2 regions of the Psychrobacter okhotskensis genome follow, and region 2 is predicted to be linked to the other one. Evidence: predicted binding sites of a transcription regulator. Region 2 holds the regulator's gene; the other holds the start of a gene.

Region 1 (12,343 bases), 500 kb from region 2:
ATCTTTATCCAGCCCTGCCGCATAATCCCGCACGTTCTGAGTGATCTTCATTGAGCAAAACTTAGGTCCACACATCGAGCAAAAGTGCGCCGTCTTATGCGCGTCTTTGGGTAAGGTTTCATCATGGAACTCACGGGCGGTATCTGGGTCGAGCGCCAGATTGAACTGGTCGTCCCAGCGGAATTCAAAACGGGCTTTAGATAACGCATTATCACGAGCTTGTGCGCCCGGATGACCTTTGGCAAGGTCGGCGGCATGAGCGGCAATTTTATAGGTGATGATACCGTCTTTAACATCCTTTTTATTGGGCAAGCCTAAATGCTCTTTTGGGGTCACATAGCAAAGCATCGCCGTGCCAAACCAGCCAATCATAGCAGCACCAATCGCACTGGTAATATGGTCGTAACCGGGTGCGATATCGGTGGTTAATGGCCCTAAGGTATAAAAAGGTGCGTCGGCACAGACTTCTAATTGCAAGTCCATATTTTCTTTAATACGGTTCATTGCTACGTGACCAGGACCTTCAATCATGACCTGTACGTCATGCTTCCACGCCACTTGGGTCAACTCGCCAAGGGTACGCAGCTCACCAAACTGCGCCTCGTCATTGGCATCTTGCAAACAACCGGGGCGCAAGCCATCGCCTAGACTAAACGCCACATCGTACTGCTTCATGATTTCACATATATCTTCAAAATGAGTATATAAAAAGCTCTCTTTATTATGAAACATGCACCACTGCGCCATGATAGATCCGCCACGCGAGACGATGCCCGTTAAGCGTCCAGCAGTTAGCGGCACATACCGCAGCAGTACACCGGCGTGAATTGTAAAGTAATCGACACCTTGTTCGGCTTGCTCAATCAAGGTATCACGAAAGATTTCCCACGTTAAATCTTCTGCCACGCCATCGACTTTTTCGAGTGCTTGATAAATAGGGACGGTACCAATCGGCACGGGCGAATTACGAATCAGCCATTCGCGCGTTTCATGGATATGATTACCGGTAGATAAATCCATAATATTATCTGCACCCCAACGCGTTGCCCACGTCATTTTGGAGACTTCTTCATCAATAGAAGAGCCTAACGCCGAGTTACCGATATTGGCGTTAATTTTTACCAAAAAATTGCGCCCGATAATCATTGGCTCAGATTCAGGATGATTGATGTTATTAGGGATAATGGCTCGACCTGACGCCACTTCGTCACGGACAAACTCAGGGGTGATAGTAGTCGGTGTATTGGCACCGAAGCTCTCGCCATCGTGCTGACGCATATCGGTCAGCTCATGCTGCTTTTGGGTCTCGCGAATGGCGATATATTCCATCTCAGGGGTAATGATGCCGCGACGGGCATAGTACATTTGTGTGACATTTTTTCCTGCTAATGCACGGCGAGGCTTGTCGATATGAGCGAATCTAAGATTGGCGGTACTGATATCGCGGGCACGCGCCAGTCCATATGAGCTGGACAATCCGCTTAATTGTTCGGTATCCCCGCGCTCAGCAATCCAGCCTTCGCGTAGTTTTGGCAGTCCTTTGGTCAAATCAATGTCGACATTGGGATCGGTATAAACGCCAGAAGTGTCATAAACATAAAACGGCGGGTTCTGTTCCCATTCGGTTTCAGGCACGCCTTGTATCGGAGTAGGGTTAAGGGTGATTTCGCGCATCGGTACTTGAATGTCAGGACGTGAGCCCTCGATATAGACTTTTCTAGAAGCGGGAAGGACACGGTGTAGGTCGCGCGCGTCTTCTTCAAAGCGGGCATCATTGGCGGTACGGTGAGCAGGGGTTTTGAGGGCATCGGCTTTTTTATCCGCTTTACTGTCAGTTGTTTGACTAGCATTGGCAGTAAGAGGGGCGTCAGTAGCTGGGATGTGGGTTTGGGCTGTTTGTAAATCTGAAGTAGTCATATGCTGTCCTAGCGTGTTGGTTTTTGAATAAAAGCAACACCGCCAGTAGCTGCGGGGATTGGCCTATATGATACGGACAAATTCAATCGTAAAACAAACCTGCTAGCGCTATCAAACCTAAACGTAGTCAGTGATCTTTAGCTGATTGATGGACGCGACTGATTATTAAAGCGCTATATCCGCATAACAATGCTAGTAGATAGTGGCGATAATAAAAAGGCATTTCTGCGCGCCCTTTGTACTTATATAACATAGGCTTAAGACTTCCCTGCGTCGGTACTAACCGCATCAGGTTCGGCGGGTGATCTCTCAGCGAATGTATCAAAAGGCTTATGAAATAAGCTCGTAATACACCGCACCCCGAGTCTGTCAGTGTTGTAAATCCCCTTCATACTAGCAAAATTCTGCGCGCGCGGCTAATGATATTTGGCTATACGTATCTCGTTTCAACTCTATATTTTATGGCTTTATAAACGCAGCTGGCTAATATCGCCCAACAACGTGACTCAAATTAATTGACTGTCAGGTCCTCAAATGAGACTTTTTTAACACGACTGAAATATTAAAAAGGTTGTCATCAAACTGTCATAAAGATTTGACAAGATAGCACGCATGTCACAAACAAACCTTTTTCATATCGTTGTCAAACTTTAGGAGCCTTACATGCGTTATTCGTTATTAGCAGTAGCCGTTAGTTGTACATTAATGCTCACGGCATGTAATAAATCAACCGACACGGCAGAGCCCACTGCTGATACTAGCAGTAGCGCTGTTACCACGGCTGAAACCACCTCTCAAACAGCCTCTTCTGCTACCACAGGTTTTAAATCTGCTGAAAATGTCGCCATGAATATTACGGGTGCAGGTGCGTCGTTCCCGCAGCCTATCTATGCTAAATGGTCGTCTGACTACAACACGGCTACTGGTGGCCAAGTCAACTATCAATCGATTGGCTCATCTGGTGGTATCAAACAAATTCAATCAAAAACCGTTGACTTTGGTGCTTCTGATGCACCGATGACGCCTGAAGAGCTTGAAGAGTCTGGCCTTATTCAGTTTCCAACCGTTATTGGTGGCGTCGTGCCAATCGTCAACATCGATGGTATAGAGCCGGGCGCATTGAAGCTAGACGGTACGACCTTAGCAGATATCTATTTGGGCAAGATTAGCAACTGGAATGACCCAGCTATCAAAGCCATGAACCCAGATCTGACTTTGCCAGATGCGGCAATCACGACGGTATTCCGCTCAGACGGTTCAGGTACGACTTTTAACTTTACGGACTATCTGGCCAAAGTCTCACCAGATTGGAAAGACACCGTTGGCGTTGATAAAACCGTCAAGTGGCCGACCTCTGCTACTGGTGCAGGCGGTAAAGGTAACGAAGGCGTCTCAAGCTACGTCAACCGTATGAAAAACTCTATCGGCTATGTTGAGTATGCTTACGCTAAGCAGAATAAGATGTCACATACTGCGCTGAAAAACGCAGCTGGTAACATCGTACAGCCATCTGCTGAGACGTTTGCTGCGGCAGGTGATATCGATTGGTCACAGCAAGAAGGCTTTTATAAAGTCATCACCAACTCTGAAACTGACCAAGCATGGCCTATCGCTGCTGCGACCTTTATCTTGGTACATAAGCAACCAGAAAATCCTCAGCAAGTCGCTGGTGTGTTGAACTTCTTTGACTGGGCTTATACCCAAGGTGATGACAGCGCCATGGAACTAGACTACGTACCATTCTCTGACACGGCAGTGGCCTTGTTCAAAGAGAAGTGGAACGAAGTGAAAGGTAGCGATGGACAGCCTGTCTATAAACCTGCTCAGTAATTCGATAGTCATTATTTAATAACGATCGAATTACCCTTTCAAACAACTATTCTCCGGTAGTTGTTTGAAAGGTTTTATCACAGCGAATTTAATCGCAAAGCCAATGATATTTATAGCTTCTGATACTTATATCTGCTGAGTTTGTTGTGATAAAACCTGATAAACACACTCATTTTTTAATCTTATCCTATTGAATGCTGAGACACTTATGACAGACTTAAGGTCCCAACTGGCTAAACAAAAACGTTACGATGCTTTATTCGTTAACTCCACCAAAGCATTTGCCATACTGGTATTGATGTCTCTAGGTGGTATTTTAGTGTCGTTAATTGTCGGGGCTTGGCCAAGTATTCAAGAGTTTGGTTTAGGTTTTTATACCAGCAATAACTGGGATACGGTCGCCAATGAATATGGTGCACTTGCACCCATCTATGGCACCTTAGTGACCTCATTTATCGCCATTCTGATAGCCGTGCCAGTGAGCTTTGGCATTGCCATATTTTTGACCGAAATGTGTCCTGCTTTTCTAAAAAAACCACTTGGTATCGCCATTGAGTTATTGGCTGGTATCCCCTCTATCATTTATGGTATGTGGGGCTTGTTCGTCTTCGCGCCGTTTTTTGGCGATCACATCCAACCATGGTTTATTGAACACGTCGGCCCTTTACCGATTATCGGTAAACTGTTTGAAGGCGCACCGATGGGACTGGGTATGTTCACAGCGTCCTTGGTGCTTGCCATCATGATTATTCCCTTTATCGCTGCCACCATGCGCGATGTTTTTTCCGTCGTGCCAGACTTATTAAAAGAATCAGCCTATGGGATGGGCGCGACGACTTGGGAAGTCATGTTCAAGATTATTTTGCCGTATACCAAAGCTGGTGTGGTTGGTGGTGTTATTTTAGGACTGGGTCGCGCATTGGGCGAGACCATGGCAGTGACTTTCTTGATTGGTAATGCCTTTAATATCAGTCCAAGCCTGTTTACCTCTGGGGTTACGATTACCTCAGCGCTGGCCAATGAGTTTGCCGAAGCCTCTAGTGAGCTACATCTGGCATCGTTGCTGCATCTGGGCTTAATATTATTTGTGATTACTTTTATAGTGTTGTCCATAGCGAAGCTTATGCTCATGCGCATGGATCATAAAGCAGGCAATCGCTAAGCTGGTGTCAGTTCTTAGTTCGGCTCAGAGTGACAGAGATGGATAGTATCGAAAGAGCTGTCTAAAAAGGCTGTCTAAAAAGGCTATCTAAAAAGATATGGGAAACGAATGTTATGCCTAACCCTGCTATCAATGCTACTAGCGCATTACCGGTAAAGACAAGCTTTGAGGTACGTTATAACAAAAGCCTTTATAACAAGCGTCGTCGTCTGAATAAGCTTGGTCTAGGCTTTGCGTTGTCGGCGATGGCGTTTGGCTTATTTTGGCTATTATGGATTTTACTGACCCTGTTCGTTGAAGGTTTTCAAGGATTGGTACAGTTGCCAGTATTTACGGCTGATACCCCACCACCGATGAGCGCAGGTGGTCTACGCAATGCCATTGTCGGCTCAATCATGTTGGCATTTTCAGGACTGTTTATCGGTGCGCCCATTGGCCTGATGACCGGTATTTATTTATCAGAATTTTCTCAAGGCAGTATGCTGGGCAAAGTCACCCGATTTTTAAATGATATTTTGCTATCAGCACCCTCGATTGTGATTGGTCTCTTTATTTATGCGCTGATGGTCAAAGGCAATAATTTTTCTGGTTGGGCAGGCGCGTTGGCGTTGGCATTAATCGTCATCCCTGTGGTCGTACGCACCACAGAAAACATGCTTAACTTAGTGCCTAATAGTATTCGTGAAGCGGCCTATGCATTGGGTACACCAAAGTGGCAACTGGTGACCAAAGTTACGATTAAAGCGGCCAAAGCGGGATTGACCACAGGCGTATTGTTAGCCTTTGCCAGAATTACCGGTGAGACTGCACCGTTATTATTCACTGCGTTGAATAATCAATACTTCAGTACCGATATGGGTAAACCTATTGCTAATTTGCCCAACACCATTTATCAGTTTGCGATGAGTCCCTATGACAACTGGCATACCTTGGCATGGTCGGCGGCCTTACTGATTACCTTGTCGGTATTGATATTGAATGTTTTGGCACGGTTTATTGGCAATCGGGGTCACAGTAAATAACAGCTACCAAAAAATCAGGCCTCGTCGGTTTTTACTTAAATTTATATCAAGTCAGGTTGGATACTATTATGAATGATGTCATCAATAAAGCGCCTAAAAAAACGGCGGTTAAAAAGTCTCATATCACTGAAGACAATCTATTAACCAACCCTTTATCGACCAGTGCACAAATGGCTCAGCCAAATGTGGCAAGCTTTAATAAGCAAACCCTGCATGATATTCCGCAGAATATGCCGCCAGCAAAGCTAGAAGTTCGAGATTTAAGTTTTTATTATGGGGATTTTAAAGCCCTTAAAAACATCGACATCGATATTCCGGATAAAAAGGTGACGGCGTTTATTGGGCCTTCAGGGTGTGGTAAATCAACGCTGCTGCGTACTTTTAACCGTATGTATGATTTGTATCCGGGCATGCACGCAGAAGGCAGTATCAACCTTGATGGCAAAAATATCTTAGGTAAAGACGTCGATGTTAACCTGCTACGCGCGCAGGTCGGTATGGTCTTTCAAAAGCCAACGCCATTCCCAATGTCGATATACGATAACGTCGCCTTTGGTGTGCGACTTTATGAAAAGTTAAGCAAAGCTGAGCTGGATAATCGCGTGGAATGGGCGCTAAAAAAATCGGCATTGTGGCCAGAAGTAAAAGACAAGCTAAAAGCGTCAGGCTTGTCTTTATCAGGCGGACAGCAGCAACGACTGTGTATCGCCCGTAGTGTTGCTACCAAGCCTGAAGTGCTGTTGCTTGATGAGCCAACCTCTGCATTGGATCCTATCTCAACGGGTGCAATCGAAGACCTGATTGAAGATTTAAAAAACGACTACACCATCGCTATCGTCACGCATAACATGCAGCAAGCGGCAAGGGTATCGGACTATACGGTCTATATGTATTTGGGCGATATGATTGAGATGGGCGAGACGGATCAGATATTTACCAAACCGGCGCAAAAAGCCACAGAAGATTATATTACCGGTCGTTATGGCTAAGCGCATTGATGATTAAGGTGGGCGACGCTTAGAGTCAGCAATATTGTCGCGTTTTTAGGATATTTTAACTATAGATAAGCTGCACTAATAATAAGACGCTGATAACAAGCAAACAGGATGAGTACTTATTGTGAGCAATCATTCGAAGTTTTTAGCATTGACCGAAGTATATCGGCAGCTCGGGTTTGAGCACTCAAATCATGTGCGATTTAATAGGCATACGGTGTCATCAAAACCTAGATTTCAGGGAATACGTTCTATGCAAAATGACAAGCATATCTCCAAAAGTTTTGACCAAGATCTTGATGAAGCGATTCGACTGTTTCTGCATATGGGTGACAGCGCGGCCAATCAGGTCGCCAAGGCCATCCATGCGTTGACCGATAAAAACCAGACGCTGGCACAAGAAGTGATTGATATGGATTTTGACATCAATCGCATGGAAGTCGATTTGGACGAACATATTTTATTGCTGGTTGCCAAGCGTCAGCCCGCTGCTAGTGATTTGCGTTTGGTCATGGCTATTAGCAAGGGTGTGGTCGATTTGGAGCGTATCGGTGATGAAGCAGTAAAAATTGCCCAGATGGCAATCAAAATTATCGCGCAAGGTAAGACTGAATATGGCTATGCGGAAGTGCAGCATCTGAGCAACCAAGTTCGGTTAATGGTACACAATGCGCTAGAAGCTTTTAGTCAGTCGAATGCTGAGCAAGCCTTTGAAGTCATGCGTAACGACAAAGTGGTCAATGATGAGTATCAGTCGGCCATTCGCGCCTTGATGACCTACATTATGGAAGACTCGCGCTACGTCTCAAAAGTCATGAATATCATGTGGGTACTGCGCGCGCTTGAGCGTATCGGTGATCATGCGCAAAACGTGGCAGAGCTGGTTATCAATTATATTAGCGGGCAGGATGTGCGGCATTCAGATTATGCTGAGGTCGAAAAAGCGGTGCAAGAAGCCAATGATCGCATGGCGGCTCGTCAAGCTAGTGCCACGCAAGTTGCTGATACTGATGCTGAGTCAGTAGACAAGCATAAGGATTAAACAGCTATTCAGCTTATCAGGCATTTAGTCTATCAATAAAATCTCAATAAAAAACGCGCCATATTATTTATATAGCACGTTTTTTATAGCAGAAAATCAAAAAATTAGCTTTCTGGCGTCCAACCTTGCGCGCGCTCATAATCTTCATTGTCTAAAAATTTATCACGTTGCTCGGTCAAAAACTGCTTGGCTTTAGGATCCATCATGCTTAGGTGGTTTTCGTTAATGAGCATGGTTTGATGCTCAAGCCACTCTTTCCAAGCTTTGTCAGAGACCGTTTCTTGCAGCTCTTGACCTTTTTTATTAGGAAAAGGGGGATGTGGCATCTTTGGTAATTCTTGCTGATATTTGCGGCAAAATACCGTATTGGCTTGGGGATTAAAACTCTCAGCCATAATGGACTCCTTATTAATTATCAAATGATTGAATCAAATATTGGTATCCCCCTATGATAACGGTCTTGGTAGATTTAACCAAGCCTATCAGGTGTATAGAAGGTAACCATTCATTTTTTTAACGCTAATAAAAAACCCGCCTAGAGAGCGGGTGTTTTTACTAGTAGGCTTATATTTTTATCAAATGTTTTATGCAAACACTTTTAAACGCGCGCGACCATTAACGACGGCTTGCTTGACCTGATTGGGTGCGGTACCACCTAAATGATCGCGAGCGGCCAATGAGCCTTCTAGCGTTAGATACTCAAAGACATCGTCACCGATGGCATCGCTAAATTGCTGTAGCTGTGCCAAAGATAAATCGCTCAAATCGACCCCTTCTTTGATCCCTAAAGCGACGGCATGACCAACCACTTCGTGAGCATCACGGAAAGCGACACCGTTACGCACCAAATAATCAGCCAAATCAGTCGCTGTCGCATAGCCTTTCATCGTAGCAGCGCGCATGTTTTCTTTATTTGGCGTGATATTTGGTAGCATATCAGCGAACGCTAATAGCGAACCCGTTAAGGTATCGACGCAATCAAAGAGTGGCTCTTTGTCTTCTTGGTTGTCTTTATTATAGGCAAGCGGCTGGCTTTTCATTAGACTTAATAGCGTCATTAACTGCCCGAAGACACGGGCGGCTTTACCGCGAACCAACTCAGGTACATCAGGGTTTTTCTTTTGCGGCATGATAGAGGAGCCGGTACAAAAGCGATCTGGAATTTGCACAAAGTTAAATTGCGCGGACATCCAAAGAATAATCTCTTCGCTCATGCGTGACATGTGCATCATTAGAATAGAAGCTGCTGAGGTAAACTCAATGGCAAAATCTCGGTCCGAAACCGCATCGAGTGAGTTTTGACAAATACCTTCAAAACCTAGCAGTTTGGCCGTAATCGTACGGTCAATGGGGAAGGTCGTACCCGCAAGGGCGGCGCTACCGAGCGGCATTTGATTGATACGGCGACGCGCGTCAACGAGGCGTTCGGTATCGCGGTATAACATCTCAAACCAAGCCATTACGTGATGACCAAAGCTGACGGGCTGCGCGGTTTGCAAATGGGTAAAGCCTGGCATGATAGTATCAGTATGCTGCTCAGCCAAATCTAGCAAGCCGCTTTGTAAACGTATCAATAGAGCGATGATATTGTCGGTCTCTTCACGTAGCCACAGGCGGATATCGGTGGCGACTTGATCGTTACGGCTACGACCTGTATGTAGCTTTTTGCCTACCGCACCGACGATATCTGTCAGGCGTGATTCAACGTTCATATGCACGTCTTCAAGCGCAATCGACCAGTTAAACTCACCGGCTTCAATCTCACGTAGTACTTGTTGTAGACCGTCAATAATAGTCGCAACGTCCTCGGCGCTCAAGATATCGCACTCTTTAAGCATGGTGGCATGCGCAATCGAGCCTTGAATATCATGACGGGCAAAACGTTGGTCAAAACCAACCGAAGCGGTGAAGGCGGCAACGAAGCTATCAGTCGCTTCACTAAAGCGTCCGCCCCACATCTGTTGGCCTTGGCTGTTTTGTGGCGCTGCGTTTGTTATAGGGGCATCTGTGCTAAAATCAGTGGCAGATGAATTTTTATTTGAATCGGGATTACTAGGATTTGAAGAATTGGCGTTCATATCGGTCTAAGACAAGTCAAGAGAATAAGAGCTCAAGTATAGCAAATGATGAGGTTGCCTTACTAGCTGCGCGCTTAGAGTTTTTTATTCCCAAGCTCATGGATGTCATGAGACCTTGGCAGTGGCTGCTGTATATCTTTTTTTGGTCACTGTTTGTGACGGTGATTGACCGTCATGACTTGGCAACTTGGTCAGAATTTATGATTAAGTTTATGAGCCGATTTGTGCAAAACACAGTGAGCATCATCCCTTCATTGTACTTAATTGATTATTTACGCCCTGTCTTTACACGCATGAGCATCGTTAAAGCCAGTATTTATGTACTGATGCTACTTATGGTCGCCTCTGGCATAACCATGACATTAGTCATGCTGATCATGCTCAATGTGGGCTGGATTGAATACAATCTGCAAACTTTTATTATAGAGGTCCTGTTCGATACCATCATTGGTGGTGGCTTTACCTTGGTATTCTTGCTGTATTTTTTACGCCGCTATCGTGAAGTCAACGCGCTCAAGCAATCGTTTGAATATAAATTGACAGCGCAAAACGATGTGATTAAAGCGCGCCTTGCCCCGCATTTTTTCTTTAATACCATTAATACTTTGGTGTCCCTTATCGAGTCTAACCCATCACGAGCCGCCGACTTATTACAGCACGTGTCAGCATTATTTCGTGCCAGTTTTGAAGGCGCACGCGAGATTAGCTTTGAAGAAGAAATCGCCCTTTGTGAGCATTATCTTGCCATTGAGTCTATCCGCTTAGCAGATAAGCTGATCATGAGTTGGCAGCTTCCCGATGAGGATGTGATGTATGATATGGTCATCACCGCGTTGACGCTACAGAGTGTGATTGAAAAAATGCTGCTGAATGTGGTTGAGATGACGACAGAGACTATTTATATGGATATCGAGGTAACGTGGCAACAGCACCGCGTGACCATCACAATCCATGTGCAGCTGCCCCAAAAAACCTTGATGATTAATTACGATTTGCGCCAGCATATGAATTTTTATATTCAAGCTGAGCGCTTACGGGCTTATTTTGGCGAAAGCGCGGACATTCAAAGTACGGTGACCAGTAAACAAATTGTCACTGTTATTGACTATCCTCTGCAAGACGTCAGTTTATAATACTTTTCTGGTTTTATTCCTATCGGTAACTGACCGTGGCATATTTATTGCAGAATTTATTATACTACTATCGTCGTTGGTTTTAGATGATGGCGATAAAAGTTTAGGAATAAATGCTATTATGTTATTGATACTATTAAAAAATCTACTAAGTATGCCGTAAGAGAGGAGTTTCCATGCGGATTGTAGTTTGTGATGATGAGCCATTGGCACGTGAGCGTTTGGTTAGGATTGTGCAGGAGTCGGGTCATCAAGTGGTTGCGCAAGCAAAGACAGGCGCAGAGGCCATTGTTGCGGTAAAAACTCAACAGCCAGACATCATTTTACTAGACATTCGCATGCCTGAAATGGACGGTGTACGCTGTGCGCAAGAGCTGTCCAAGCTGGAGCATCCACCAGCGATTATTTTTGTCACCGCTTACGATCATTACGCGATTGCGGCGTTGAAAGCCAATGCGATTGGTTACTTATTAAAACCGGCTAACAAAGATGAATTGTTAGAAGCGCTTAATAAGGCTAAAAATCTAAATGCGGCCCAGCTAAATGAGATTCGTAAGCTCGAAGACCCAACGGCACGTCCCATGCGAGAACATATCGCGGCGCGTACCCATCGCGGTGTCGAGTTGATTAAGCTCAAAGATATTTATTATTTTACCGCGGATCAAAAGTACGTCAAAGTTCGTCATAAAGACGGTATTGTATTGATTGACGAGACCCTAAAAGAGCTTGAGCAAGAGTTTGAAGACCGCCTCTTTCGGGTACACCGGAACGCTATCATCAACCTCAGCTTTTTGGACTTTTTAGAGACCCTAGATGCTGGACAGTATCAGATACGCTTTAAAGGGATTGATGAGACGCTAGCGGTTAGCCGCCGTCACCTACCAGCGTTACGTGACAAAATCCAAAGTATGTAACAGACCGTTGCGATAGCGAAATAATCAGCCCATATCATCAAACCCTTATTTATGCTTAAATAGGGGTATTTTTTTGCGTCAGCAGTCATGACATATGGTTTTTATCACCTATTTGATAGGGTGGATTTGCGTGAGGGTTTAGCATCCATTTGGCGTCCATTTGGCATTGACAGCGCATTATCGTACCGAACTTATTGAGGCCCTTTATGAGTAATCCGCAGCAACCTGCTTTGACTACCTTAAATATCGC
Region 2 (12,343 bases):
CAATTTACCTTGACCAGTCATCACGTAGCGGCAGGCATCAAGCAGTGGGTTTGGCAGCTCGGCATAAGCAAACAGCACGTCGATATCTTGTGACAATTGCGCGCGCACGGTGCTGTGAAATTGCTCAGTGTTGTTGTCAAAGCTAGCAAAGGATACAAGTCTTGAAGGCATAAAGCTTGGCATAGAAGAAACAGTCATAACCCAACCATCTATCAGGTGAATAATAAAAACGGTATTAGTGTAGCATGATAGGTTGTATTGCTTATGCGACACATGGTATCAATAGAGGGTTTTTTTGCAATTTAAAGCAGTCGTATGATGGTAAGGTATCCGTGCTTGAGCGCAATATGGCAACAAGGCACCGTTACGTATTGCTGATTTAACTTAGCGGTTGAATATGTTTTGATAAGGGAGCGCGTCGGGCATTTTATGCCGATTATCTACCCTGTTTAGCGTGTTAATAATTCAGTATACAGATACTCACTAAAGCACGTTCGCCGCTAGGTAAAGGGCTAGTATCGACTTAAGAGTGACTTGCGAGTATGGTATTAGCTTGTGACAGTCAGGGGCATAATCCCCTACACTAATTGACGTAAAAATGGTCTGATGACAATGTTGACGACGCTATTGTGCTTTTAACCACCCCATCTGATTGATAAAGCTCAGTATTGGCTCAAATCCCAGTCAGCATCTATAACATCAGTACCTGTAGCAATAGCATATAAATGAAGCGCCTTATGCATCGGTGCAATAAAGTTAGCATAGATGTATAGCAATGAGCGCTGGATAATAAAGATATCTTCACTGCTTAATCTGTCATGTATTTATGGTTATGATACAGCAGATTGGCGGTGCTATTACCCGTTTTACTAACAATAACCGGCTATTTTTTATATTCTAAAACATCGCTTTTATGATGTAATTTTTATCACTTAGCTTTTACTACATAGCCTTTATTACATAGCAAGGAGTTCCACATGGTATACCAAGGAAATCGCATCACGGTGACAATGCTAGAAGATGGCATCGCCAACATGCAGTACAACGCCGAAAATGAGAGCGTGAACAAGTTTGATGCTGAGACCAACAAGCAATTTGGTGAAGCGGTTACTGCATTAGAAAAAGCCGATAACGTCAAAGGTTTGATCGTAACCTCAAGCAAAGGCGTGTTTATCGCTGGTGCTGATATCACAGAATTTGTCGGCTCTTTTAAAAATCCAGAAAGCGAGATCAAAGACTGGGTCATTAGTATCAATCATGACTTTAATCGTTTTGAAGATTTGCCGTTTCCAAAAGTAGCGGCCATCAATGGCGCAGCGCTTGGCGGTGGTTGTGAGATGACCTTGGTTTGTGAATACCGTGTCATGAGCGACAAAGCTATCATTGGTCTACCAGAAACCCAACTGGGTATCTTCCCAGGTTTTGGTGGTACGGTTCGTAGTACGCGTGTGATTGGTATCGATAATGCGCTTGAATTAATCGCGACTGGTACACCGAAAAAACCACTGGACGCACTAAAACTTGGTCTCGTTGATGCAACCGTTGCTGCAGATGACTTGCAAGATGCTGCGATTGACCTAGTCAAAAAATGTATCTCAGGTGAGCTTGATTGGCAAGCGAAGCGTGAAGAGAAGCTTGCGCCTGTTAAGCTAAATCAGCTTGAGCAAGCGATGGCATTTAACAGTGCTAAAGGTATGATCTTTGCCAAAGCCAATCCTAAGCAGTATCCTGCGCCTGCGCTTGCTATTGAAGCAATCGAAAAGCATGTCAATCTGCCTCGTGACAAAGCAATCGAAGTCGAAGCGACTTACTTTGCAAAAGCGGCGAAAACCCCACAAGCAGAAAGCTTGGTTGGTCTATTTTTAAACGATCAGTTGGTTAAGAAACTTGCTAAGCAGCATAGTAAGCAAGCACATGAAATCAATGAAGCGGCCGTACTTGGCGCGGGTATCATGGGCGGCGGTATCGCTTATCAAGCAGCCAGTAAAGGCTTGCCAATCATCATGAAAGACATCAAGTCTGAGCAATTAGACCTTGGTATGGGCGAAGCCAGCAAGCTACTTGGCAAAATGGTCGAACGTAAGAAAATGACCCCAGCTAAAATGGGTGAAACGTTAAGCCGTATCCGTCCGACTTTGAACTATGGTGACTTTGCTGAAACTGATATCGTTATCGAAGCGGTGGTAGAAAATCCAAACGTTAAGCGTGCAGTACTAAAAGAAGTAGAAGGCTTGGTAAAAGACGATTGTATCCTAGCGTCAAATACGTCAACTATCTCTATTACTTTCTTGGCTGAAGCACTTGAGCGTCCAGAAAATTTCGTCGGTATGCATTTCTTTAACCCGGTAAGCCGTATGCCATTGGTTGAAGTCATTCGTGGTGAAAAGTCCTCTGAAGAAGCCATTTCTACTACGGTCGCCTTGGCTACTAAAATGGGTAAAGTGCCTGTAGTTGTGAACGACTGCCCAGGTTTCTTGGTAAACCGTGTGTTATTCCCATACTTTGGTGCCTTTGACTTGCTCCTTAAGCAAGGTGCGGACTTTGCTCATGTCGATAAAGTCATGGAAAAATTCGGCTGGCCGATGGGTCCTGCTTACCTAATCGACGTCGTTGGTTTAGATACTGGCGTACACGGCGCAGAAGTCATGGCAGAAGGTTTCCCTGACCGCATGAAGCCTGATTATAAAGGCGCGATTGAGCTTTTATATGAAAACAAACGCTTAGGTCAGAAAAACGGTGTTGGTTTCTATAAATATGAGATGGACAAACGCGGCAAACCAAAGAAAGTTGCTGATGAAGCGACTTATGAGCTATTAAAAGCCACGACAGATAGCGACAAGCAGACCTTTGAAGATCAAGCAATTATTGACCGCACTATGCTGGCTTTCTGCAATGAAACTGTACGCTGCCTAGAAGACAATATCGTCAGCACGCCATCAGAAGCTGATATGGCGATGATTATGGGCGTTGGTTTCCCGCCATTCCGCGGTGGTCCTTGCCGTTATATCGACCAAATGGGTCTAGATAACTACTTGGCACTGTGTGAAAAATACGCATACCTTGGCAAAGCCTATGAAGCCCCGCAAAAGATTCGCGATATGGCAGCAGCAGGCGAGACCTTTTACGCCACGGCGTAATGGGCAGTCATTACTAGGATAAAGTGCAGTACATCATGCTCGATAAGATTATTGGTAATTAATTTATTATTAGTAACCTTAACATTCTAAATTAGATAGGCGAGCATTGCGGTACTGCCACTGACAATAAAAATTGAAAAGGAAAATAGTATGACAACTTTAAGTCCAAAAGACGTGGTCATCGTAGATGGCGTACGCTCAGCAATGGGTAAAACTAAAAACGGCATGTTCCGCCATGTTCGCGCCGATAGCATGTCTGCTGAATTGGTCCGTGCCTTGGTTGAGCGTAACGACTTTGACCCACGTGACGTCGAAGACATCATCTGGGGCTGTGTCAATCAGACGCTAGAGCAAGGTTTGAACATCGGTCGTAACATTGGTCTGCTAGCTGGTATTCCAAAGACTGCTGGTGGTCAAACGGTTAACCGTCTATGTGGTTCATCTATGCAGGCGCTTCACACTGCTGCTGCTCAAATCATGACCAACCAAGGTGACGTTTTCATCATCGGTGGTGTTGAGCATATGGGTCACGTCGGCATGATGCATGGCGTTGATCTCAACCCTGAAGCGTCAAAGCACTATGCAAAAGCTTCAAACATGATGGGCTTGACTGCTGAAATGCTTGGTCGTATGAACAATATCACTCGTGAAGAGCAAGATGCTTTCGGTCTTGAGTCACATCGCCGCGCATGGGCTGCAACGACTGAAGGTCGTTTTGACAATGAAATCATCGGTATCGAAGGTCATGATGCTGCTGGTCGCTTGCAACTATGTACCGTTGATGAAGTGATTCGTCCAGACGCGACGATGGAGCAAATGCAAAAGCTACGCCCAGCCTTTGATCCTAAAGGTGGCACGGTGACTGCTGCAACCTCATCTGCCCTGTCTGACGGTGCGTCAGCGATGCTAATGATGAGCGCGCAAAAAGCCAAAGAATTAGGTCTAAAGCCACGTGCACGTATTCGTAGCATGGCAGTCGCTGGTTGTGATGCCGCTATCATGGGTTATGGTCCTGTACCTGCGACGCAAAAAGCCCTTAAGCGTGCTGGCATGAGCATCGATGACATGCAAACCATCGAGCTAAACGAAGCGTTTGCCGCGCAAGGCTTGTCAGTCCTAAAAGCCTTGAACTTGACGGACAAGCAAGACATCGTCAATATCAACGGTGGTGCGATTGCCCTAGGCCATCCACTAGGATGTTCAGGCGCTCGTATCACGGTTACTTTGCTAAATGCGATGGAGCAGTCAGATACTGAAATCGGTCTAGCGACGATGTGTATCGGTCTTGGTCAAGGTATCGCGACGATTATTGAGCGTGTGTAAGCTTTAAATTTTTTATAGCTGTTAGCTTATTATTTTTCAATGAAACCCTTAGTCATAATGACTAGGGGCTTTTTTATGGAGTCAATAAAGTAGAGAAAGATATCATATTACTCATTAATAAAAATTATCTCCATTGACGCCCTCAGCAAACTATGACTAAATAAGAGCTAGGTTTAATAATAATGATATAGAGGCCAAATATAGCGTCGCCTTTACCTATTAATATCAGTCGTACAAGGAGTGTGCCATGTCTACTATGATTACCGATCGTACCTATCGAATCGCTCGCGAAAATACCCAAGCGATGATAATCGATGTTCAAGAACGCTTAACGCCGCATATTTATGACCATGAAAATATCGTCAAAAAGACAGTCACTTTGATCAAAGGTCTACAAGCCCTCAACATCCCAATTATGCTCAATGAGCAATATAAAAAGGGACTCGGCGATACCCTGCCTGAGATACGTGATGTGCTAGAAGGCGACAATGCCAAAAGCTTTGAAAAAATCACTTTTAGCGCTTGTGATAATGACGATTCATGGCATTATTTAGCCCAACAAAATCGTAGCATTGTTCTATTATTTGGGGTGGAGGCGCATGTCTGCGTCATGCAAACGGCGCTTGATTTGCTCGATAATGGTATGCAGCCAGTGATTATTGGTGATGCGGTTGGCTCGCGCTTTCCTTATGATAAGAAGCAAGCGATTCGCCGTATCCGCCGCGCTGGTGGCGTGATTAGTACGGTAGAATCCATTCTTTTTGAATTGTGCCGCAGTAGTAAAGACCCTGCTTTTAAGACCATTAGTAATTTGATTAAGTGACTTAATTAGCTTAATTAGCTGGATTGATTGGTTATAAGACAATGTTTAATCATTAATAAAAAAGATAGCGCTTAAGGCTTAGGCGCTATCTTTTTTAAATGCTAACTTTTTTCGCCTTTAAGTAACGATTTGAAATAAGGCTCTTAAACAACTTTTGAAGTTGGTTTAACAGTAGGTTTAATTACTGGTTTGTCCTTTATTTTCAAGACTAAAAAAGTGGCTAAAGCGACGGCAATAATCAGTACCCAGCCAGTCGGCATCCAACTGCCTGTCAATCCTTTCACGCTCTGCATCAGCAACACCATCATAACGCCACCGAGATTGCCCATCATCATCAGCATGGCAACTGCTTTGGCGGCTTGTGACGCATGTACGGTGTCTTCAGCAGCGGCAATCAGTAATGGATAACCTGCCAACAAGAAAAATCCTAATATAAAGCTCAGCAATAATGTTGTGGTTCCTGTCGTTAAATATAACAAGGGATAGGTGGCGCTAGCACCAATTAGCGTTGCCAATATTAAAAAAATGCGCCGTTTTTGTAGATAGTCAGATAATAGCGGAATCAGTAGCGCGCCTAAAATACCGCCGACGATCAGCATGGCAGTAATGATGCCCGCCGTCGCTTCATCAATGCCGCGGGGCGCAAGAATAGGTGCAATCCAGTTACTCAGCCCATTAAAATAACCCATCGCAATAAACACCGCTAATGAGATAAACCATAGGCGCTTATTTTTTAATAGCGATTCGATTTCGTGCAGTGAGATAGCGCTATCTTGTTGTTTGGGTTTTTCAACGACCACTAATAAAAAGCCTACTACTGCCACCGCCGTAATAATAACATTGATAAGTAGCATGCCAGAGAAGCCAAACGCCTCGATTAATGGGGCAGGGGCAAAAGCACCAAGGGCAGTCGCCAAAAACATCCCGCCCATAATCACGCCCGTTACGGTGGCGATTTGCGATTTATCAAACCAATCCGAGGTCACCTGATTAATGGCATTGGTAATATACGGCTGAGCGATGGCGATAAGCAATTGCCCTGCAAATACTAGCCAATAATGATCAGCGCCCAACCAGCGTATGATTGAGCCTATCAGCATAAGCAGCGCGGCTATGCTTACGATTTTTTTATAGCCAATGTTATCGAGCACCTTGCCTGAATGGATGGCAAGCAACACAAAAACGATAGGGAACATCAAAGTTAATAAATTGGCGAAAAACTCATTAACGCCGAAATGTGCCTCGGTGCTAATTACGATGGTCGCAAAGGTCAGCCATAAAAACTGATTGACCCCAAGTAAAAGAGAGAATCCTGCGATAATAAGCCATTTATTAGGCGGTTTTTTCTTAAAAGGTGGTGCCGTAGCAAGTGGTAAAGTGGCACGCGTTGCAGCGTCAGTGGTGGGTGGCATCGACATATCCTTGTCTGGTGCAGGTTCTTATAAATTGTTTTACAATCTGCCTGCTGACTTATTATGAGCATTAGTTGAATCTTAAACAATAAAAAATTAAGACACTTGCTATTATTACCCCTGCAAAAATTTAGATGGTTAGCAGTACGCGCAAAATGTCGACTACAATAATTACTTTTGCGTAAAGATTAGATTCGGATACAGCGTTAACCATTCACCGTTTAAATGAGAGAAAGCCATGTCAGAAAACGCCATATTATCAACCAAGCAGACCCCAGTACCCAACCCGAAGATTCCCTCCAACATCGGTATTGATGACGTGACCCATTTTTTATTAGAGCTTGATGCGCTTAAACGTGTTAATCGGCGCAGCTATGTGACGGGTACGACCCGTTTAGAAAACTCTGCCGAGCATTCTTGGCATTTGGCGATGGCGTGTTGGTCAATCGCTGATTTGTTTGAGCTGGATGTCAATCATGAGAAATTGCTCAAGATGGCACTAATACATGATTTAGGCGAGATTGATGCCGGCGATACTTTTTTATACGCCGATACGCGAGTTGATGCGCATGTTGAAGAACGTGCGGGAATTGTTAGATTGCAAAATGAGCGTGGAAATGGGATTGCTGATTTAAGTGAGATTTGGGAAGAGCAGGAAACAGGTGATAGTAAAGAAACCCAACTGCTAAGAGTAGTTGATCGCTTGTTACCATTTTTGCTTAATATAAATACCAATGGAAAAACTTGGATTGATGCTAACGTTACACGCTCGCAAGTTGCTGGCGCGCATGGCTTTATTAAAGACAGCTTTCCGAGTATCCATGATTGGATAGCAAAACAGATTGAATATGCGACTAAGCAAGGATGGCTGATTGATAAGTAAATTGATAGCAGATTTGACAGCTAGCCTTTTTATTTAATAGCCTTTTTATTTAATAGTGTGGTCATTTAATAGCTTTGTCATTCAATAGTATTGTCATTTAACAGCGTCACCTTTTTACTGACTCACCATGGTTGACGCTGTCTAAAACCTTTATATTGAATAGTATCAATAATAACAGAGAGGCTACATGCGCTTATTTAAAAACTATAAAACATTGTGTAAATCTCTAGCCTTTGTCAGCATGCTGGGACTAGCGCAAATGGCGCAAGCGCTTGCTCCTATCAGTGATGGTGATAAATTGGCGCACGATGCCAAAAAACAGATCGGTGTTACGGTGAGTTATGATCCTACTTATCGTAAATTGGAGTTTCCGCGTGGCGATGTAGCAATAGAGACCGGTGTCTGTACCGATGTGATTGTCCGTGCTTATCGTTTGCAAAATGTGGATTTGCAGCAGTTGGTCAATCATGATATGAAAGGAAATTGGTCCGCCTATCCAAAGACTTGGGGCTTGAAGTCAACGGACAAAAATATCGATCATCGACGTGTGCCCAATCTTGAAACGTTTTTTGCGCGTCATGGAAAAACGTTATCTACGACTGATAAAGACAGCTTTAAAGCCGGAGATATTGTAACGTGGCGCTTGCCAAACGGCGGTTTGCCGCATATAGGTATCGTCTCAGACAAAGCAGCTGCTGATGGTGCGCCGCTGATTATTCATAATATTGGCCGTGGTACGCAAGAAGAAAACATCCTTTATGCTTATCCTATACACAAACACTTTCGATATTGATAAAGGCCTTTGCACAGGGTAGCCCAAAGTAGTAAAAATAGGCAATACAAAATAGAAGTAGTACAAACTAACAGCCATTAAAAAGCCCAGTTAAACGTCATCATCTACGTTTAACTGGGCTTTTTAGTACTATGATTTTCTTAAAAACTAAGCTTGCTGAGTTTTTGCCTCACCCAATAGCTGTCCCATTTTTACCACGCTATTGGCTTTCATGCTGTCCTGCCAATCCGCTTTTGCGGCTTTTGGTAAGACGACAATCGCCGTTGAACCTAAATAAAAGCGTCCAAGCTCATCGCCTTTCTCAAAGCTCATGTCGTGATCTGCTTCTTGGATGTCCTCAGTGCGGCTGATTTTTCCGGTAGCGACGGTTTCGATACCAGCGACAATCATAGCGCCAACCATTACCACGGCCGCTTTGCCATATTTTGTATCAAATAAACAGACCAAGCGCTCATTACGGGCAAACAAATCAGGCACGTTAGCGGCTGTGGTATTATTGACCGAAAACAGCGTACCCGGTACATAGCGGGTCTTGGTCAAGGTACCATCAAAAGGCATATGAACGCGGTGATAATTGCTGGGCGCTAGATACACGGTCGCAAAGCTACCATCAGCGAAATAGCTGCCATCTTCGCTATTGGCCAGTAATTGACCAACGTCATAATGACGACCTTTGGCTTGCAGCAATTTATGGTCTTCAATCTGTCCTAGCTGCGAGATGATACCATCGGCAGGACTGACAATACCGTTTACGCTGCTATCGATGATACGGGCGTTTTTTTTGAGCTCACGGGTAAAGAAGTCATTAAAACTCTCATAAGCATTAAAGCTCTGACGCTCATACTCACCTAAGCTGACGCCGTAAGCCTTGGCAAAACTACGAATAAAGGCACGTTTGACATACGGATGACGGCTGGCGGCTAGACGCCCAGCGACTTTACTCAGCTGCTGCTGCGGGACAAATTGTTGAAGGGTAGTAAATAAATTCATAATCGGGCTACCAAGATAGGGTTTGATGTAATAATTAATAAGCAAATCAATGGCGGTATTTTATCATGGACAGCAGAGTATTGTATGACCATAATCTGTCAGACATTTATAAATAAAAAAGGCTCTAAATGAAAGCGCTTATACAACGGGTTCACTGTGCCAGTGTCAGCGTCGATGCACAAAATATCGGTGCCATCGAGCATGGGGTGTTGGCGTATATTGGCTTGGGGCATGATGATAGCCTGCAAACTGCCCAGCGCATGATTGATAAAATTCTGACCTATCGCATATTTGAAAATCATGACGATCCTGCCAAGGTCGGTAAACTGGATAAAAATGTGCAACAGGTCGGTGGCGGGCTATTATTGGTGTCGCAATTTACCTTGATGGCAAAAACAGACAAGGGTCGTCGCCCTGATTTTGGTGGCGCGATGGCACCTAATGCTGCTCAAATGTTGTTTGAGCAAATGATTACTTATGCTAAAACTCAGCATCACAATGTTGCCACTGGTCAATTTGGTGCTGATATGCAAGTGGCAAGCGTCAATGATGGGCCACTAAACTTTTTATTAGAAGTCTAGAAAGCCGTTGTCATGAAGCTGTCATAATTAACCCGTTTAATAAGTAGAAACTGGTGACTGTGTATTGCCTTTTTTGTATCTTAATTTCTTTATGTTAATTTTCCTAATTTGAGTTTTGGTGCGCTAAATTTTTGAATCTTAAAATCTAATAACAAGGCTGCCGTATGTATAATGAGCAAATTTTGATCGTTGAGGATGAGCCTGCGATTCGTGAAATGATTGCGATGACCTTAGAGATGGCTGGCTTTGATAGCCTGCACGCTGCGGACGTAGCAGAGGCGCATCAGCAAGTGGTTGATCACCGTCCGGCGCTGATACTATTAGATTGGATGCTGAACGGTGAAAAAAGCGGCATTGATTTTTGCCGGATGCTCAAAAACGACGATTCGCTCGCCGAGATACCGGTCATTATGCTGACTGCCAAAAGTGAAGAAGACAGTAAGGTTCATGGGCTCGATGCTGGGGCTGATGACTATATGACCAAGCCTTTTTCAACACGTGAGCTAATCTCAAGAATCAAGGCGGTGCTACGTCGTAGTAGTGCACTCAGCGCTGATAAGCCTATCGAAATCGGCAAGCTTAGCTTAGATCCTAAAAGCCAGCGCGTGACGGCAGCGGGTCAGCTCATCGATATCGGTCCGACAGAGTATCGATTGTTGGCATTTTTTATGAGTCATCCAGAGCGTGCTTATACGCGGACACAGCTGCTAGATCAGGTTTGGGGCGGCAATGTCTATATTGAAGACCGGACGATTGATGTACATATTCGGCGCTTACGTAAATTACTGCAGCCTTATGATTGTGCTACGCTGATACAAACGGTACGCGGTACTGGGTATCGGTTTTCTAGCTTGATTGAATCCATTTAATCAGCCGCAGAAAATGTCTTGGTAAGCGTAAAGAAACACAGTATCTAGTGGTAGGGATGATAAATGACGATGACAACACCGATAATGCCTATGATGCCGATAGAAAATGAGCAACAGGGTGAGCAAGCGCAAGTTGCCCAGCACAATACAACGGATCAACTTAAAAAAATCCGCAGCGCCTTACGAGCGTTACGGGATGCGGTTATTTTGCTCAATGATGAAGATGGTTTGGAATGGTGGAATCAGGCAGCGGAAGACTTGTTGTTATTGCAGGCAACTGATAAAGGTCAGAGTATTTTTGACTTTATCACCATACCAGAATTTCGCCAGTACTATCAGGCTATCACCCCACCGAGCGATGGTGTGCACATGGTGTCATGGCGAGACCCTAAACGTTATCTAAAGTGTGAGCTTACGCCTTTCGATGATGAAAAATTACTGATCATTTATGATGTGACCCGCTTGCAGCATTTGGAGGAAATGCGTCGTGATTTTGTCGCCAATGTCTCGCATGAGCTGCGCACGCCATTGACTGTGTTGATGGGATATTTAGAAAATTTTTCCGAGCAGGAAGATATGCCACCGCAGTGGCGACGTGGCTTTGAGCTAATGACTCAGCAGACTGCCCGTATGAATCGGATTGTAAATGACTTACTGCTGTTGTCTCGTATCGAAATCGAAGAGACGCACGAGCTTAATGACATTGATATGACCAAGTTACTGACGCATATCTATGATGATGCGCAAGCGTATAACCAAGAATATAATCATACTATTCATTTGCAGATAGACACTTACGATGGGTTATACGGATCAGAGATGTACTTAACGAGTGCCTTATCCAATTTGGTCATTAATGCCATCAAATACACGCCAAAGGGTGGCAATATAGCTATCAGCTGGACAAAAACAGCGGAAGGCTGCCGCTTTGCTGTTGAAGATGATGGTCTCGGTATTGCGCCCCAACATATCGAGCGCTTGACGGAACGCTTTTATCGCATCGATAGTGGACGTAGCCGTGCTAGCGGTGGTACGGGCTTAGGCTTGGCTATTGTGAAGCACGTTTTATATCAACATGAGGCGCAATTAACGATAGAGTCGGTAGAAGGCAAAGGCTCGACCTTTAGTGCAGTATTTCCAGCCGCGTATGTGCGTTCTGCCCATACCTCCTAATTTTTTTGTAGAAGTGGGTAGGGGTTAACCGCGCTGCCATTGATATAAATACCATAATGCACGTGGGTCGGCGTGCCTTTGGCATTACCGCTGTCGCCAACATAGCCAACGATATCGCCAGCATTGACCCAGTCATTGGGCGCGATGTCGGCATAATCTTCTAGATGAGCGTAATAATGTCCTGCGCCGCCCGGTCCAACCACCACCACCACGCGTCCCCCCAACGCATTGTCGCCGACTTTGCGGACGATGCCCTGCGTGGTCGATTGTATTGGTGTGCCCCGAGGTGCAAAAATATCAATGCCTTCATGAGAGCGCCCTTGGCTACGCGCAGCGCCCCAAGTATCGGTTAGATGCTG

The links. Region 2 encodes PhoB, which activates phosphate uptake and scavenging genes when phosphate is short. Its sites were predicted from a motif close to TGTCATNAANCTGTCATAA; they were not measured.
Region 1: pstS (phosphate ABC transporter substrate-binding protein PstS) is a predicted target of PhoB. The motif match lies at 2,490-2,508, and genes of this name have one in related genera.

The regions. Positions count from the first base shown of each region.
Region 1 is NZ_OZ281822.1:139,533-151,875, forward strand. Features, by position in the region: gene thiC (phosphomethylpyrimidine synthase ThiC) at 1-1,917, opposite strand, end outside; TPP riboswitch at 2,166-2,290, opposite strand; gene pstS (phosphate ABC transporter substrate-binding protein PstS) at 2,581-3,747, shown strand; gene pstC (phosphate ABC transporter permease subunit PstC) at 3,956-4,909, shown strand; gene pstA (phosphate ABC transporter permease PstA) at 5,023-5,931, shown strand; gene pstB (phosphate ABC transporter ATP-binding protein PstB) at 5,988-6,920, shown strand; gene phoU (phosphate signaling complex protein PhoU) at 7,180-7,968, shown strand; gene ACSUPM_RS00620 (oxidative damage protection protein) at 8,073-8,363, opposite strand; gene argH (argininosuccinate lyase) at 8,553-9,926, opposite strand; gene ACSUPM_RS00630 (histidine kinase) at 10,154-11,179, shown strand; gene ACSUPM_RS00635 (LytR/AlgR family response regulator transcription factor) at 11,356-12,093, shown strand; gene hemC (hydroxymethylbilane synthase) at 12,300-12,343, shown strand, end outside.
Region 2 is NZ_OZ281822.1:2,980,705-2,993,047, reverse strand. Features, by position in the region: gene ACSUPM_RS12415 (polyprenyl synthetase family protein) at 1-198, opposite strand, end outside; gene fadB (fatty acid oxidation complex subunit alpha FadB) at 978-3,137, shown strand; gene fadA (acetyl-CoA C-acyltransferase FadA) at 3,288-4,460, shown strand; gene ACSUPM_RS12400 (isochorismatase family protein) at 4,708-5,283, shown strand; gene ACSUPM_RS12395 (MFS transporter) at 5,427-6,695, opposite strand; gene ACSUPM_RS12390 (HD domain-containing protein) at 6,934-7,578, shown strand; gene ACSUPM_RS12385 (DUF1287 domain-containing protein) at 7,766-8,371, shown strand; gene asd (archaetidylserine decarboxylase) at 8,519-9,361, opposite strand; gene dtd (D-aminoacyl-tRNA deacylase) at 9,490-9,942, shown strand; gene phoB (phosphate regulon transcriptional regulator PhoB) at 10,107-10,811, shown strand; gene phoR (phosphate regulon sensor histidine kinase PhoR) at 10,875-11,984, shown strand; gene ACSUPM_RS12360 (M23 family metallopeptidase) at 11,981-12,343, opposite strand, start outside.